One region of the Lysinibacillus sp. NPDC096212 genome, then DNA from elsewhere that is predicted to be linked to it. Evidence: riboswitches for the same ligand, from Rfam matches in the RefSeq annotation. Region 1 holds a riboswitch; the other holds the start of a gene.

Region 1 (7,771 bases):
AATTGACTTTATTGATTGCGCATTCTATAGCGAAATCGGCTATTTTTTGAACTATTGACTCTTTACTAGCTAACTTAATGACATCATCCAATTCACCAGCTGTTCGGTATGCAGCACTTTCTGCACCGTAAATTAAGATCGCCATGTCAGCAAGTTTTTCCTGTATCATTGTAAAATCAACAATTGGTTTTTGAAATTGTTTCCGTTCTTTACCATAATTCACGGCTAATTGTAGTGCCTGTTTGGAAGTTCCGATGTTTGAAAAAGCTAGCTTTAGACGCGCCATATTCAATATATTCATGGCAACCTTATGGCCTTTTCCAACTTCGCCAAGAACATTATCACTTGGTACTGCAACGTCTTCCAAAATAAGGGTAGCTGTCGAAGATCCTTTAATGCCCATCTTCTCTTCTTCTTGCCCAACAGAAACCCCTGTAAAGGTACGTTCTACAATGAAAGCAGTCATTCCTTCGATTGTTTTCGCAAAAACGACAAAAATATCTGCTAGCTGAGCATTGGTAATCCATTGCTTTTCACCGTTTAATACCCATGCTGACCCATCTTCATTCAAAATCGCATTAGTTTTGGGACGTAATGCATCTGAACCCGCTTCTGGCTCCGTCAGGGCATAAGCTCCAATCCATTCACCTGAGGCCAGCTTTGGTAAGTACTTCAGCTTTTGAGACTCATCCCCAAAATAGACATAGGGCAATGTGCCAACTCCTGCATGAATATTGTAGGATACGCTAAAAGAGCTCCCATAGCCCATCCTTTCTGCAACTAGCCCTGAGATTGTTTTATTGAGTTCAAGACCCCCATAAGCTTCGGGTATTTCAATATCAAGTAAACCAAGGTCACCTGCTTTTTGAAATAATTGACGAGTGACATCATATTGATGCTGCTCAATAGCTGAAATATTAGGTGAAACATCCTGTTTAATGAACAACTCTGCAGTTTTTGCTATGAGCTTTTCCTCATCCTGAAAGTCCTCAGGTGTAAAGATCGTCATTTTGTCTTCTAGTTTATCCATACTAGCCCTCCTTGAAAGAAAGAGGAGAAAAGCAAGTTACTTTATTTCCTCTTTAGGTAAAATGGTTTTCGCCAACTCACTATCTAAATCTTCGAATTTGTAATAAGAAATGGATTCATATAACTCACTTCTAGTTTGCATATCCTCGATAACTTCTTTTTGAGTCCCTGTATTTTTTATTAATTCAAACACTCGTTCATATGCTTTGGCTGCTACTCTCATGGATGTAACGGGATAAATAACCATCGAATAGCCCATTTTTTCGAACTCCTTAGCCGTATAATACGGTGTTTGTCCAAATTCAGTCATATTGGCTAATAAAGGAGCATCTAACTCACTTGCAAATTGTTTAAACTCTTTTTCTGATTGTAGAGCCTCTGGAAAAATAGCATCCGCTCCAGCTGCTACATAGGCTTTGGCTCTAATGATAGTCTGTTCTAAGCCTTCTACAGACCTTGCATCTGTTCGGGCAACAATAAGTAAAGTAGGTGCTATTTGTTTAATCATTTTTATTTTTTGTATCATTTCCTCTTGGGAGACGAGTGTTTTACCATTCAAATGACCACATTTTTTAGGAAGATTTTGATCCTCAAGCTGGACAGCAGCCACCCCTGCCTCTACCATTTCACGAGCTGTGCGGGCAACATTTAATACACCACCAAAGCCAGTATCGATATCCACTAGAATTGGTAAATTAGTAGCTCGGATAATATCGCTAGCACGCTGAGCAACTTCATTTGAATAAATCATTCCTAAATCAGGTAAGCCCCTGCTCGCTGTGTAAGCAGCTCCAGAAAGATATAATGCCTCAAAGCCAACTTTTTTAGCCATTAAGCCGGCCATTGCATCATGAGCTCCTGGTATTTGCAAAATAGCTGAACGAGTGATTAAAGCTCGAAATTGTTCTGCTAATTGTTTTTGTGAAACTGCTTCATTGACAATCCACGCCATCTATATAACCTCCTAAATAAATAGATCTACAAATTCATGAACATAACTATTTTCAAGAAGCTCTTTTTCAGCACAAATCTGATTAATGGTACTTAATTGTTTTTGAGAATAATGTGTACTCATGTTTTGCTGGAATTTATCAATGATTTGAGGGAATGCTTCCTCACGACGGAAACGATGTCCTAAAGGATATTCACACTCAACTAGCTCTGATGAAGTGCCATCTTTGTAATAAACTTGAACAGCATTGGCAATCGAGCGTTTTTCAGGGTCTAAATAATCAATTGTATATTGAGATTTTTCAACGACCACCATTTTATTTCTCAAGTCATCGATACGTGGATTTACGGCCACATCATCTTCATAGTGATCTGCTGTAATGTCACCATAGATGAGGCCAATAGCTGTAATGTATTGAATACAATGATCACGATCAGCTGGGTTATTAAGAGGTCCCTCTTTATCGATAATACGAATGGCAGATTCATGTGTAGTAATTTCAATTCTTTCAATTTCATTTAATCGATTTTTCACTTCATGATGTAAATGTACGGCGCATTCAGCAGCGGTTTGTGCATGGAATTCGGCTGGATAAGAAACTTTGAATAGAACATTTTCCATGACATAAGATGCAAGTGGTCTAGCAAGTGTTAATTCTTGTTTATTAAAGAGAACGTCTTGGAATCCCCAGCCAGGTGCTGATAAGGCAGTTGCATAACCCATTTCGCCCTTCACAGCCATCATGGCTAATTGCACTGCCCTGCTTGTTGCATCTCCAGCAGCCCATGATTTTCTAGAACCAGTATTAGGTGCATGTCGATATGTTCGTAAGCTCGAATTATCAATCCAAGCATTTGACAGTGCATTGATAATTTCTTGATGAGAGCCACCTAATGCCTTTGTCACAACGGCTGTTGTCGCAATTTTGACAAACAGAACATGATCTAAACCTACACGATTTAAGCTATTTTCTAGTGCTAGAATACCTTGTATTTCATGGGCTTGTATCATCATTTCTAAAACGTCTTTTACTTTAAGAGGCTCTTTACCCTCTGCAATACGTATGCGACTCAAATAATCTGCAACAGCTAATATGCCACCTAAATTATCTGATGGATGTCCCCATTCAGCCGCAAGCCAAGTATCGTTATAATCCAACCAACGAATCATACAACCGATATTGAAGGCGCCTCTAACTGGGTCAAGAACATAGGGAGTCCCCGGAATACGTGTACCGTTTGGGACGACTGTACCTGGTACTACTGGACCAAGAAGTTTCGTACATTCAGGATACTGTAAGGCTAAAATGCCACAACCCAAAGTATCCAATAAAACATAACGTGCTGTTTCGTATGCCTCTTCACTTGTAATCGTTGTATTTAATACGTAATCAGCAATATCAGTTAGTAATTGATCTGTCTTAGAAATTTCATTTGTTTTAATCATCTATATCTTCCTTTCATTGCATAATTTTGCTATACTAGTATACTGATGGACATTGGTCAGAATGCCCATCAGCTCTATGGCGAGTTGTTAAAACTTGATTATACCGATAATTCTTCAAGGTTATGACGCTCGCCAATATAATTGACACGAGGTCTAAATAATCTATTATTGTCATGCTGCTCTATAACATGAGCACATAAGCCGATTGTTCGTGATCCAAAAAAGATTGGCGTATATATTTCAATCGTCAAACCAAGCATGTAATACACGGGTGCTGCATAATAGTCTAAATTTGGGTACAAACCTTTTTTCTGTACCATCACTTTTTCACCAGCTTCACACATGTGATATAAGCGGTCATCCCCTTGCTCCAAACATAATTTGTGCAAAGCCTCTTTCATAATTTGCGCTCTTGGATCCATCTTTTTCATATATACACGGTGACCAAAGCCCATAATTTTTTCTTTATTTTGTAGTTTGTTTTCTAGCAATGTTTTAAAGCCTTCAACTGTTTTCGCTTCTAGAAGCATATACATCACTGCCTCGTTTGCCCCACCATGTAAATTACCTTTCAATGATGCGACAGCCCCAGTTAAAGCACCATACAAATCAGATTGTGTAGAGGCGATTACGCGAGCTGTAAACGTCGAATTTGGCATCTCATGTTCACTATATAAAACGAGTGACTGATCAAAGATTTCTTCTTCTAACGCAGTTGGTTTTCTGCCAGTAATCATGTAATAAAAATTAGCACTATAGGAAAGCTGGCTATCAGGCTCCACGACGTCTTGACCATTTAATACTCGATAGCTATTCGCTACGATGTTGGGCATGCCACCTAAAAGTCTATATGCTCGCGTCAAATTCATTTCAGTAGAACGATTATTGATGTGCTGATCATAGCCTGCTAAAACAGAAATTCCTGTTCTAAGTCCATCCATAGCATGTGTCCCATTAGGCAATAACTTGAAAATTTGAAAAATCTCTTGTGGAACCTGATAATTAGATTTCAACTTGTTCTGTAAATCAGCTCGTTGCTCGGTAGTTGGTATTTCCCCATGCAACAATAAATAGACAATGTCTAAATACGAATATCTCTGTGATAATTCAATCAAATCATAGCCTCGAATGACAATTTGACTTCCTACAGTGTCTAAAAAAGATAGCTTTGTTTCAGCGGCAATAATACCATCGAGACCGGGTGAATAATTTAACTCCATTCATTACAACCCCTTTGTTTAATTATTCTTGTAAGCGTTACCATTCAAACACAAAAGAACAACAAAAAAACAACTTCTACCCCTTTGAGAAGTTGTTAATCTACAAAAACATGACAGAGCAAAAAAACAGTGAATTCATGTAAATTCACAAAGATCATGCAGTAGCTAACACCTCCCTATCCTCGTAGGTCAATTGATGCTTTTCTTAGTGGCAGGTCTCCTGACTTATGATCAACGCTACAATAACACCTTCCCATTTTGACAAACAAAACAGTGGACTTGTTATCGAACTCCTAAATACAGTTGCGGGACAGTGTTGGACTCTCACCAACTTCCCTTTTAATCAAATGGAATCAAATCCATTTGAACCACCAAAATTTAGCATATTCAATTTGTCTATTCACCTTAACATAGAGTTTTCGAAACAATCAATATAGTTGAGATTTGGAGAAGCTTGAACATAAAAAGCTATTTTTCATTTTTCAAGAACTATTCTACTTTTTTTAGCACTATTTTGTACAAAAAAGATTGTTAATCAATACCATTGAAACTATTTTTATAATTTGTAAGTAAAATAGAGGATTCATATTTTGAAAAGGCGAATATTTTTTAATGACAAGTATTAGGGGGAGAATATGGGATATATTTCAGAATTAAGGAAACTTATCGGTAGTAGACCAATTATAAGCATCGGGGCGACAATTCTTGTGATAAACGATGATAAGAAAATACTCTTTCAACATCGTTCGGATACGTTGGATTGGGGATTACCTGGGGGCTCAATGGAACTAAACGAAACTTTAGAAGAAGTTGCTTGCCGTGAGCTCTATGAAGAAACAGGACTTGTGGCCAATGAATTTGACTTGATTGGTGTTTTTTCGGGACCAGATTATTATTTCCAATATCCAAATGGGGATGAAGTCTATACAGTCATTCATCTTTATGTTGCTAAAAATGTAAGTGGTGTATTGGAGAAAAAGGATGATGAGAGTTTGAATCTTACATATTTTGGTGAAAATGAGCTCCCAGATAATATGGAAAAGAGAACAAAAAATCTATTAGACAATCTAGAAGATAAATTGTGGGATTTAGGTAGTTCTTTTGCAAATAATAATAGAAATTTTAGTAAATAAAAACATTTGCTACGGATCCTACGTCTGATTGGATCGTTGCTAATGATTTTGTTAAACTACAAGCCTTAACTTCAATGCCTGGGCCACTATTATCAAACGGCTGTCAGGTATTTTAATACCAGTAATATTTGTTATCAATATTACTATTAAATAACTATAGCTTATAAAGAATTATAAGAATCTAGTTTCTATATATCAATTCTATAATTTCTATGATAATCATAGATTTTTTCTATGATCTTTCGTTCAATTCTCAGTTGGAATAAAAAAATGAAAATAAAAAGATTCCTTTGATGCACATTTTCGGAGTACCGAATGCCAACAAAAGATTCTTTTTATAACTCATTTATCAATAACTTTAAATTCACAAGGTTATTTTAGTATAAAATTCTATTAAAAGGGTATTTCGAATCATTACCAATGATTACTTTTTCGTTTATGTCCATTACTTCCGATTAGATAAATAATGGCGCTATTACATGCGGTATGAGTATATGCAACACAAAGTCGATAGAAAAGTGAGCAATTATAGCCGACTCCAGACCCTTTTTCCAGTAGAGCCAACCATAGATAACGCTAAGAGAGCCGTTAAGCAATACCGCCCGGAGGATTACGTCGCTAGTGATGGCGGTTATCGCGCCCGTGATTCCGATATGACCGAGGCCAAAAATAACCCCTGTTATAATAATAGCCAACCACACGCCGATTTTAGTTGGTCCCCTATCTTTCGCCTTTTTGATTTTGGAAGCAATCCAAACCAAAAGCGTCATCAAAAAAAGCCGGAATAATATTTCTTCTGCCGTACCGCCATAGAAAATCGCAAGCGCGGATTTCCAAACTGGAACCGCCATTTCCGCCTTCATTAGTTCAACAGACATATTCCAGAAAGGGATGCACAGTAAAACGACAAGGACACCGCCCAAAATGCCCCAAAGGACAGATGAACCGAGTATAGATTTCTGATAGCCCTTTCACTTTTCACCACCTGTAGTTCCCTCCAAAATCGGTGCGCTAAATCCAATATGTCGCGCCAAAAGCAATCCGAAAAAGCTTGCCAGCACACCTAACACCAGTGTTTGTGCAATCTGCGCAGGTATGATGATCTACATAGGTGCGTTATCTGGCAGCGGCGCAAGCGCGTACGTAAACGGTTTAACCATTACGCCCGTCACGACGCATACGGCAATAAGTAGCAAGAATAGTTTCCAGTTTATTATCTTTTTCCTGATGCAGTTTTCTCCTAAGAAATTATTTCGTGCCTATAGTTAGAAAATAAAACTAGCTATTGTTATTTACCTCCTGATGACTATTCCAATACCGAATGAATCCAATCGGCAATATCATTGATCACTTGTTGATCGACATGTTGTGCAACTTTATACTCTTTTTTTGCTTTTCGTATCTCTCCATAAACAAAAGGCATGAAAGCATGATTTAGGTTTAGATAGAGTTTATACGTTACATTGGATCTATCTCCCAATATTCTTTTGTAACCATTAAAATCCTTTTCCACTGATACATGGAAATCTTTTTCTCCTTGTAGAATAAATATGGGCTTATTTAATTCCTTGAGATAATTGGCAGATGGATGTTCGCCCATTTCTTTTAGGTAGTAGGCTCTAACATATTTTCCTAAAACTGAAGTTGATTTTGCTTCTTCATCACTTAGGTTATAGATGTTGTCAAACTTTGATGATAATGCTGCTATTTGTTTTTTTGCAATTACTTTCAAAAACTTATTCAATGAATTTAAAACTTCGTTATTTTGATCCATTAGAATTTCTTCAAATTTGCGTGGAGAACCACCCATAATAATGATTCCAGCAAACTTACCGCCTTCTGCATCAATTCGCGGAGCTAACATCCCACCTAAACTATGACCGATAATAAATATTTTGTTTGAATCAATACGTGAATCACTTTGCAAAAAATTCGCAGCGAGAATTGCATCCTCAATGGTTTCTTCTTTCACTGTTAATCCAATATCCTTT
Region 2 (7,771 bases), on a different contig from region 1:
ACGACTTCACCTTTTAATGTGTAAGGGATGATTGATTCACTAACAGTTTGCTCAGTATCAATACCGCCGCTAAAGAACATATCAAGTGAAAAATTACTACCGGTTTCATTAGATACGCTTATTACATACTCTTCCTCAGGTATAGCATCGACAACTAAGTTTACTCCATCGCCTTTATCCGCGCCGTAAGTTGCTCGAATTGGATAGGCCTCATTTAATCCTTCAACATCGTCTTCCTCTGTCGGAACATTAACTAAGTCTTCTTTTAGAAAAAGCTCCATGGATGCAGTAACACCTGGAATCCCAGTTAAATCAAATTTCAGTGTCGTTGGTTCATTCACTGAAAATGTAAAATAATCTTTGTCACCTAGATGATCTTCAGAAAGTAGGGTATAGTTTTTCCCGGCTGTACTGAATGGGAATTTTTCAATCTTCTCCATATGTTCCATATCTAATGCATCAATTGGTAATTTTTTAGTCGTTTGAGCCGTGAAGACGTAGTTAGAATCACCCTTTGAGCTATAGCTACCATTTTGATCTTTAACTCCAATAAGAAGGGTTCCTTTTTGATCTGCATTATATAGGTATCCTTCTTGCTTGCCTACGCGAACATCATTGACGTTAATTGGTTCTACTTCTTCTTTTTGACCTTCAGGGTAGAAGTATAAATCAAATGCATAATCGTATTTGTTTGCACCTTTTAATGTCAGTTGAGCATACTCATTTGCGTCTAGATCAACCTTGTACCATTTCTTTTCGTCCGGTAACTTGAATTCTCCTTTTTCGGTATTTAAGGTATCTTTTTTAAGAACTTTTGCGTTTTTCAAGCGCTCTTCTTTTGTTTCAGAATACTGTTTTGGTAGATTGTTAATATTAAACTGTAATGCTTTCACAGGATCTACTAGGCCATGTCCATATGTAAGATCATAGCCCTTGTCACCTAAATCCTTTGCAGTCATTTCGAGAATAGCTTCTATTTCATAAGGCTTTAAATCTGGATATTTTGATTTTAGTAGGGATGCCACACCTGCAACAACAGGAGAGGCCATCGATGTTCCGCTAAATTTTACAAAGGAGGATCCTTTTTTCTCATCATAAACTGAACTATATATATCTTCGCCTGGAGCTACTAGATCAACCGATGGGCCGTAGTTTGAATAGCTTGATAGTTTGTTTCTATCATTCGTAGAACCTACACTTATAACGCCTTCGAATGAAGCAGGGAAGGAGTAATTATCTGTCGATTCATTTCCAGCAGCAGCTACAACGGTAATTCCTTTATCAATCGCTTTCTGAACGGCTTCCTCCATTAATGGAGATTCACCATAGCCGCCAAGACTCATATTGATAACATCGGCGCCTTGCTCAATAGCGTAAAGGATTCCTTGTGCAATGGCGAAATCACTAGCACCATCTTTTCCGTTGAATACATCAATTGGAAGAAGCTTGGCATTTGGATTAATCCCATGGCCTCCAATCCCATTATCTTTTGCCGCTCCAACAATGCCTGCTACATGTGTTCCATGCTCACTAGGATAAGAAGTATTGGCAGGTGCTGCAGCATTATATGGTGGTAGCACTTGAGATTTTAAATCAGGATGTTTAAAATCCACGCCACCATCGATAACTGCTACTTTTACCTCGTTGTTACCTGCTAATTCTAGTGCTTTATCAATTTGAAGAAGATTCAAATGATACATATCCTGTTTCTTTGGATCTACTTCAGTGCCAAAGGAATGATACACGTAGCTTGGGGATACACGTTTAACCCCTTTTTGCTTAGTATAATATGAAACTGCTTTTTCTAAATTTGTTCCTTTGTTAAGTTGGATAACATCGTATCCTAATGAAGGAATAGAGCGGATCACTTTTGCGCCAATTTTTTTGTGTGCATTCTTATCAAGACCGGAATGTTTGACGATAATAGTATCCTGACTAATCCATTCTTTTTGATTCTTAGATGATTGTTCCTTATTGCTAGCTATTTTCACTAACTCTTGGTTCTTTGCTGTTTTTTGTGGTGCTTCAGCAAAGGCAGAAGTAGCAGGAACCATTAGTGCTGCGGATGCAACTAAAGCTACTGATTTTTTCTTCCAGTTTTTCAACTGTATTCCCTCCTTGGGTGTTCCAAATATTTGTGACATCTATACTATTACGAATGAACGATAGAAAAGTTTCGTAATAAGTATATATTTTTCCAAAAGTACCATTCTATATTTTACCACGTTCCTCGTTATAAAAATATGTAGAAGGGAAGTCAAAAATCCTCAAAGGACCATAGGGTACATCCTACTCGATTTGTGCGTTTGGAGTAGTAGCGTGGATTCTACTACAATTGAAAAGTACCAAATATGGACAAATTATCTTAAAGCCGCTCAATAAGTCTGTGTAAATCTTTCTTCGAACGAGGCATTTTTATGTTTTTCTCAAATAACTTTTTCTTTTGTAAGGCAACGGCCATTTCAAAGACCCATGGGCGTTCAAGATGGGCTCTTTCAAGCAAATCCTCTTGGAAGAACATTGCTACTGGATCTCCATTGTAAATAATTCTCCCAGCTTCCATCACGATGATTTGATCTGCCCATTCATAGGCTAAGGGGATATCATGCGTTGCCAATAATATTGTTCGTTCCCCGTTTTCTAACATAGCTAAATACTGTAAAACTTGTGCACTATAATAATTATCTAGTCCAGCTGTCGGTTCATCTAATAATAAAACGGAAGGTTCCATTGCAAGTACGCCTGCCATTGCGACACGTTTTTTCTGACCAACACTTAAAAAATGGATCGGTTTATCTAGCAATGCTTCGACTTCGGTTTGAGCGACAGCCCACGCAATTTTTTCCTCGATTTTTTCAGTTGTCCAGCCAAGATTCAAAGGACCAAATGCAATATCTTGCTTAACTGTGCCGGAAAAAAGCTGGTTGTCTGCATCCTGAAAAACAATACCAACCTGTTGGCGTAATTCTTTTAATGCTTTTCTACTATAGTTCAGTTCATTGCCACAAAAGGAGATACTTCCAGCGGTAGGCTTCAAAATACCATTTAAATGCTGAAATAACGTTGATTTCCCGGCTCCATTATGACCAAGTAAAGCGATTTTTTTTCCCTTTGGAATTTGAAGTGTAATATCTGTTAAGGCATGAGTTCCATCTGCATAAGCGTAGGATAAATGTGTTAAATCAAAGTATAAATCTGTCATCAGAAAAAACCTCCATAAATGATGAGGAGTATAAAAATAGCAGCAATACCTATCCAATTTTTCGTGTTACAGGGAACATCATCCTGCCAATAGACCATTTCGCCACCACGTGCTTCCATTGCATTGTTTAGCTCACGACTGCGTTGGAACATCTCGACAAATAAAGCTGCAATTAGCATTGATACCGATCGAAGCCACTGCATAGGGGAGCTGTATCCCAGACGAGCCTGTTGGGCAAGATGAATTTTTTGCATACTGTCTAAAAAGATAAAAATAAAACGATACGTTAGCTCTACTAACTCTACAAATAGAGTTGGGAGTCGCCATTGTCGTAAGACGTAACAAATAGATTGGACTGATGTTGTGAGAATTAAAAAATACAAACAGCTAATGCTGCCAAGGACGATGAAAAAAAGCTGCTGCGCTGTTACTAGGCTTGCACTGCTGACAAAAATTGTCCAATTATGAAGAGAAAATGACCAAATGTTTGAAGGAAGCCTGTTTGTCGCTGGCGCGATAGAAATTAAAATGGATACTAAACTTGATAGTAAAAAAAATCCAGGTAGCAACAATAACTTTGCGTAATATTTAGCAGGGATTTTTGCGCCTAAAATGATAAAAGCACTCATCACAATAAATGTAATGAGTGAAATTCGTTCATCTCTCATGATAAGCGACAATAAAAGCAGTCCAAGGGATAACGTCATTTTTTCTAGCGGATGAACAGACGCTAGTTTATTCAAATAAGCATACTTATCAATGAGTAACATAGCGTTTAACCTTCTTTATGTTTGCCGCGCATTAAGCCGATGAAATACCCGATGAAACCAGCACCGATAGCAGCTTGTAGTGCGAATAATAAGCTTTCAATTTCACCACTTGGTGGTTCCCATAAGCTTTCAAACCATGGCTCGTAGCTAGCATCTATTTCACTAATTGCTGCTTCCGCTTCGCCATCAGCCCCTTCGAATTCAGCACCTTTTTGAATAAACAGGGGAACGATTGCTAACAACACAACAATGGCGATGAGCAGTAAGTTTTTTTTCATTTTAGTGAGCCTCCTTTGCAGAGAACACACGTAGAGCTTTTAGTTCACTCACATTGTATTTTTTCAGAAAGTTCATAACGATCACTGTTAAAATTCCTTCACTAACAGCAAGAGGAATTTGTGTTAACGCAAAAATACCAGCAAATTTAGTGAATGAAGCCATAAAGCCTCCGACCTCAGAAGGGAAGGCAAGAGCTAATTGGACAGAAGTGACAATATATGTACCTAAGTCACCAAGCATTGCTGCTAAAAAGACAGCAATGGAAAAGGATAGTCCCAATTTTTGTGAGCCCTTAAATACATAGTAGGCGATAATAGGACCCATAATTGCCATAGAAAAAGTGTTTGCCCCTAATGTTGTAAGCCCACCATGCGCTAACAGTAAAGATTGGAATAATAATACGATTGTCCCGATAACACTCATCGCTAATGGTCCAAAAAGAACTGTTCCAAGTCCAACACCTGTAGGATGCGAGCAACTTCCTGTTACAGAAGGGATTTTTAAGGCAGAAAGTACAAAGGCAAAGGCACCCGAAAGCCCTAATATCATTTTTGTTTCAGGATTTTCATCAATGGTTTTACGAATAGAACGTAATCCTAAAATAATAAATGGAATCGAAATGACCCACCAAAAAATCGCCCATTCGATTGGCAAAAAGCCCTCCATTATATGCATCGCAAATGCACGATTTGGTACGAATAAAAATGCCAATAAAAAATAACTAAGCTTCCAACCTGAAAATTTCAAAAATCTCTCCTCCTTACATTAAAATTTTTAGAAAAAGTATGCGAAAAAAAGCACTTCTCCGATAGTGGAAAAGTGCATAGCTAAAAAAGCAAATAAAATTCTAATCTGCTAAGCCGCACACCCATCCTCGTAGGTTGAAACGATCACATATTTTTCGGCAGGTCTCCTGGCTTTAGTTCAACGTTTTATAGGCCTTCCCATCCTTTGGACAGTGACATTATCTATAAAACTCCCTAATACAGTGGCGGGACCGCGCCGGACTTAAACCGGCTTCCCTTTTAAGCGAAATGCTGAACATTTCACACCGAAAAAAAGATGAAGTTGTGAGATTTCACGACAAAGTGTAACACGAATTTCCATATATATGCTATCCCTTTTGTGAAAAAATTTTAAATTGGGTGTCTATGTCGAAAATTTAGATAAATAGAAAATGGATGTCGCATTTTTCTATGGAATTTTAAAAAAATTGTCACAAATTAAGAAAGAAATATTGAAATTTTAAAAAAATAAGCTATGATAGAAACAGTTTTCAATTACAAAAAAACCATATAATTCATATAAAACATCCATAAGTGCTTGAATATTCAAGATAATAGGGAAATCGGTGAAAGTCCGATACAGCCCCCGCTACTGTAATAGCTGATGAAATCGCGGATGCCACTAGTGAAAACTTAGGAAGGCGCGAAAGTAAAAGGAAGCTTAAGTCAGGAAACCTGCTTATGTGATGATGCAAGCAAACTTTTCGGAGGGAGAAGTTGAAGCGAAAGCGAGTACCAGTATATATTCGTTTTTATTTGGCTTCTACTAAACCTTTACTCTTCGTCTAGAGTAAAGGTTTTTCTTTTTCCTAAAAGCATATGAGGGGAGAACGACTATGACAACTTGGAATTTAGAGGGGATGAAAACACATCTTTTTATTTGCAATGGTAGTAGTTGTATGAAAAAAGATGCTGAGGACATTACACAGGCAATTCGTGATGAAATACAGTTACTGGAGCTTGATAAGGAGATACATACAACAAGGACCCGCTGTAATGGCAGGTGTAAGGATGCTTGTGTTGTCATTGCATATCCTCAGGGCAATTGGTACCGAGTGCCAACGAAGGAGCATGCGAGAGTACTTGTACAAGATTTAAATCATGAAGCGTTACATAATGAGCATGTTTTTACATTGCGTGAAGGTTCGTTGCAGCGTACAGCACAAACAACAGCCATTAAAGGCATTGAAAAGGTGAAAGAGGGGTAACAAAATGGCTCAAAAAGGTAAGATTTTCGTAGTTGGCTTTGGCCCTGGAGACTTTAAACATATTACGACTCGTGCTGTGGAGGCACTACAACAAAGTCATATGATTATAGGCTATAAAACTTATGTTGAACTGATTCAGGATTTAGTTAGTGCAAAGTCGATTATTAGTACTGGTATGACAGAGGAAGTTTCACGTGCGCAAGAAGCGGTGCGTCAAGCAGAGGCTGGAAGTATCGTATCGGTCATTTCCAGTGGGGATGCCGGGGTTTATGGAATGGCAGGATTAGTGTATGAGGTATTAATCGAGCTAGGCTGGACAGAAGCAACTGGTATCGAGGTAGAAATTGTTCCAGGTATTTCAGCTATTAATTCATGTGCCAGTTTACTAGGTGCTCCCATTATGCATGACGCCTGTACCATTAGTTTAAGTGACCACTTAACACCTTGGAATTTAATTGCAAAACGAGTAGAAGCAGCAGCAATGGCGGATTTTGTTATTGCTCTTTATAACCCGAAAAGTGGACGTCGTACGAGACAAATTGTAGAGGCACAACGAATTTTATTGGAATATCGTTCGCCAGATACACCAGTTGGACTTGTGAAAAGCGCGTATCGTGACCGTCAGGAAATAACGATGACTACTTTAGCAGAAATGCTTGAACATGATATCGGCATGTTAACAACGGTTATTATCGGGAATTCAACAACATTCTTCTACGACAATAAAATGATTACGCCACGTGGTTATCAGCGTAAATATACACTTGGTGAGGAAAAACAACCGTTACGACCACATCAACGACTTAAAGAAGAAAATGAACCATGGGCGATGAATCAAGAAACAGGAGCAGCACGTAATGATTTTGCGACAGATCCTAATGCCAATCGTATTAAGCCCAGTTTAGCCATAACACCACAACAAAAGCCTAAAAAATCGTCACTTGAAATGGCGACAGCTGCTCTTACTATGGTAAAGGGAACAAGCGCGGTGAAAGTAACACCTAAGCGTGTTCAACAAAAAATCGAATCTATTTTTGAATTAGCGGTTAGTCCTGGGGTTGCCAATAAGTTCTTTAGTCCTCAACAAATGATGACGTTGGCTGAGGTAGTTGGTGAGGAAGGAACGATGGAGTATACACCAGACCATCAAATTCATTTGAAAGTTCCAACGTCCGAGCCTGAAGAGGTTACCGCAAAGCTTCGTGAAGTTGGCTTTTTACTAGCACCAATTGGTGACGTGCTATCGTTAAAGGCTTGTGACTTCTGTTATGGAGAAAAGTTCGATTCGATTCCATATGCGGAAGAAATTCAAGAAAAGCTTGGTGGTATGTCGTTACCGAAAACATTAAATATCGGCTTTAACGGCTGCGGTATGGCATGTTATCGAGCAGTATTTGATGATATTGGCATTGTTTATCGTAAAAGTAAATTTGATGTTTTTATTGGTGCCAAGCCGGTTGGTCGTACAGCACATGCGGCCCAGCCAGTTGTTGAGGGATTAGAGCCTGAACAGCTCATCCCACTTAT

Evidence for each region. Region 1 has a riboswitch for cobalamin ahead of mmgD (citrate synthase). Riboswitches for the same ligand answer to the same signal wherever they lie in the genome.
Region 2: another riboswitch for cobalamin. It lies ahead of ACIQ7T_RS22090 ((2Fe-2S) ferredoxin domain-containing protein); the one in region 1 lies ahead of mmgD (citrate synthase).

What each region holds. Positions count from the first base shown of each region.
Region 1 covers NZ_JBIWFQ010000034.1:27,244-35,014, reverse strand. The annotation lists gene ACIQ7T_RS24195 (acyl-CoA dehydrogenase family protein) at 1-1,030, opposite strand, end outside; gene prpB (methylisocitrate lyase) at 1,067-1,981, opposite strand; gene prpD (2-methylcitrate dehydratase) at 1,994-3,427, opposite strand; gene mmgD (citrate synthase) at 3,526-4,647, opposite strand; cobalamin riboswitch at 4,841-5,035, opposite strand; gene ACIQ7T_RS24175 (NUDIX hydrolase) at 5,283-5,780, shown strand; gene ACIQ7T_RS24170 (CPBP family intramembrane glutamic endopeptidase) at 6,236-6,631, opposite strand; gene ACIQ7T_RS24165 (alpha/beta hydrolase family protein) at 7,087-7,771, opposite strand, start outside.
Region 2 covers NZ_JBIWFQ010000028.1:53,644-61,414, forward strand. The annotation lists gene ACIQ7T_RS22065 (S8 family peptidase) at 1-2,105, opposite strand, end outside; gene ACIQ7T_RS22070 (energy-coupling factor ABC transporter ATP-binding protein) at 2,366-3,202, opposite strand; gene cbiQ (cobalt ECF transporter T component CbiQ) at 3,202-3,972, opposite strand; gene ACIQ7T_RS22080 (energy-coupling factor ABC transporter substrate-binding protein) at 3,978-4,250, opposite strand; gene ACIQ7T_RS22085 (energy-coupling factor ABC transporter permease) at 4,252-4,998, opposite strand; cobalamin riboswitch at 5,138-5,322, opposite strand; cobalamin riboswitch at 5,552-5,734, shown strand; gene ACIQ7T_RS22090 ((2Fe-2S) ferredoxin domain-containing protein) at 5,873-6,244, shown strand; gene cobJ (precorrin-3B C(17)-methyltransferase) at 6,249-7,771, shown strand, end outside.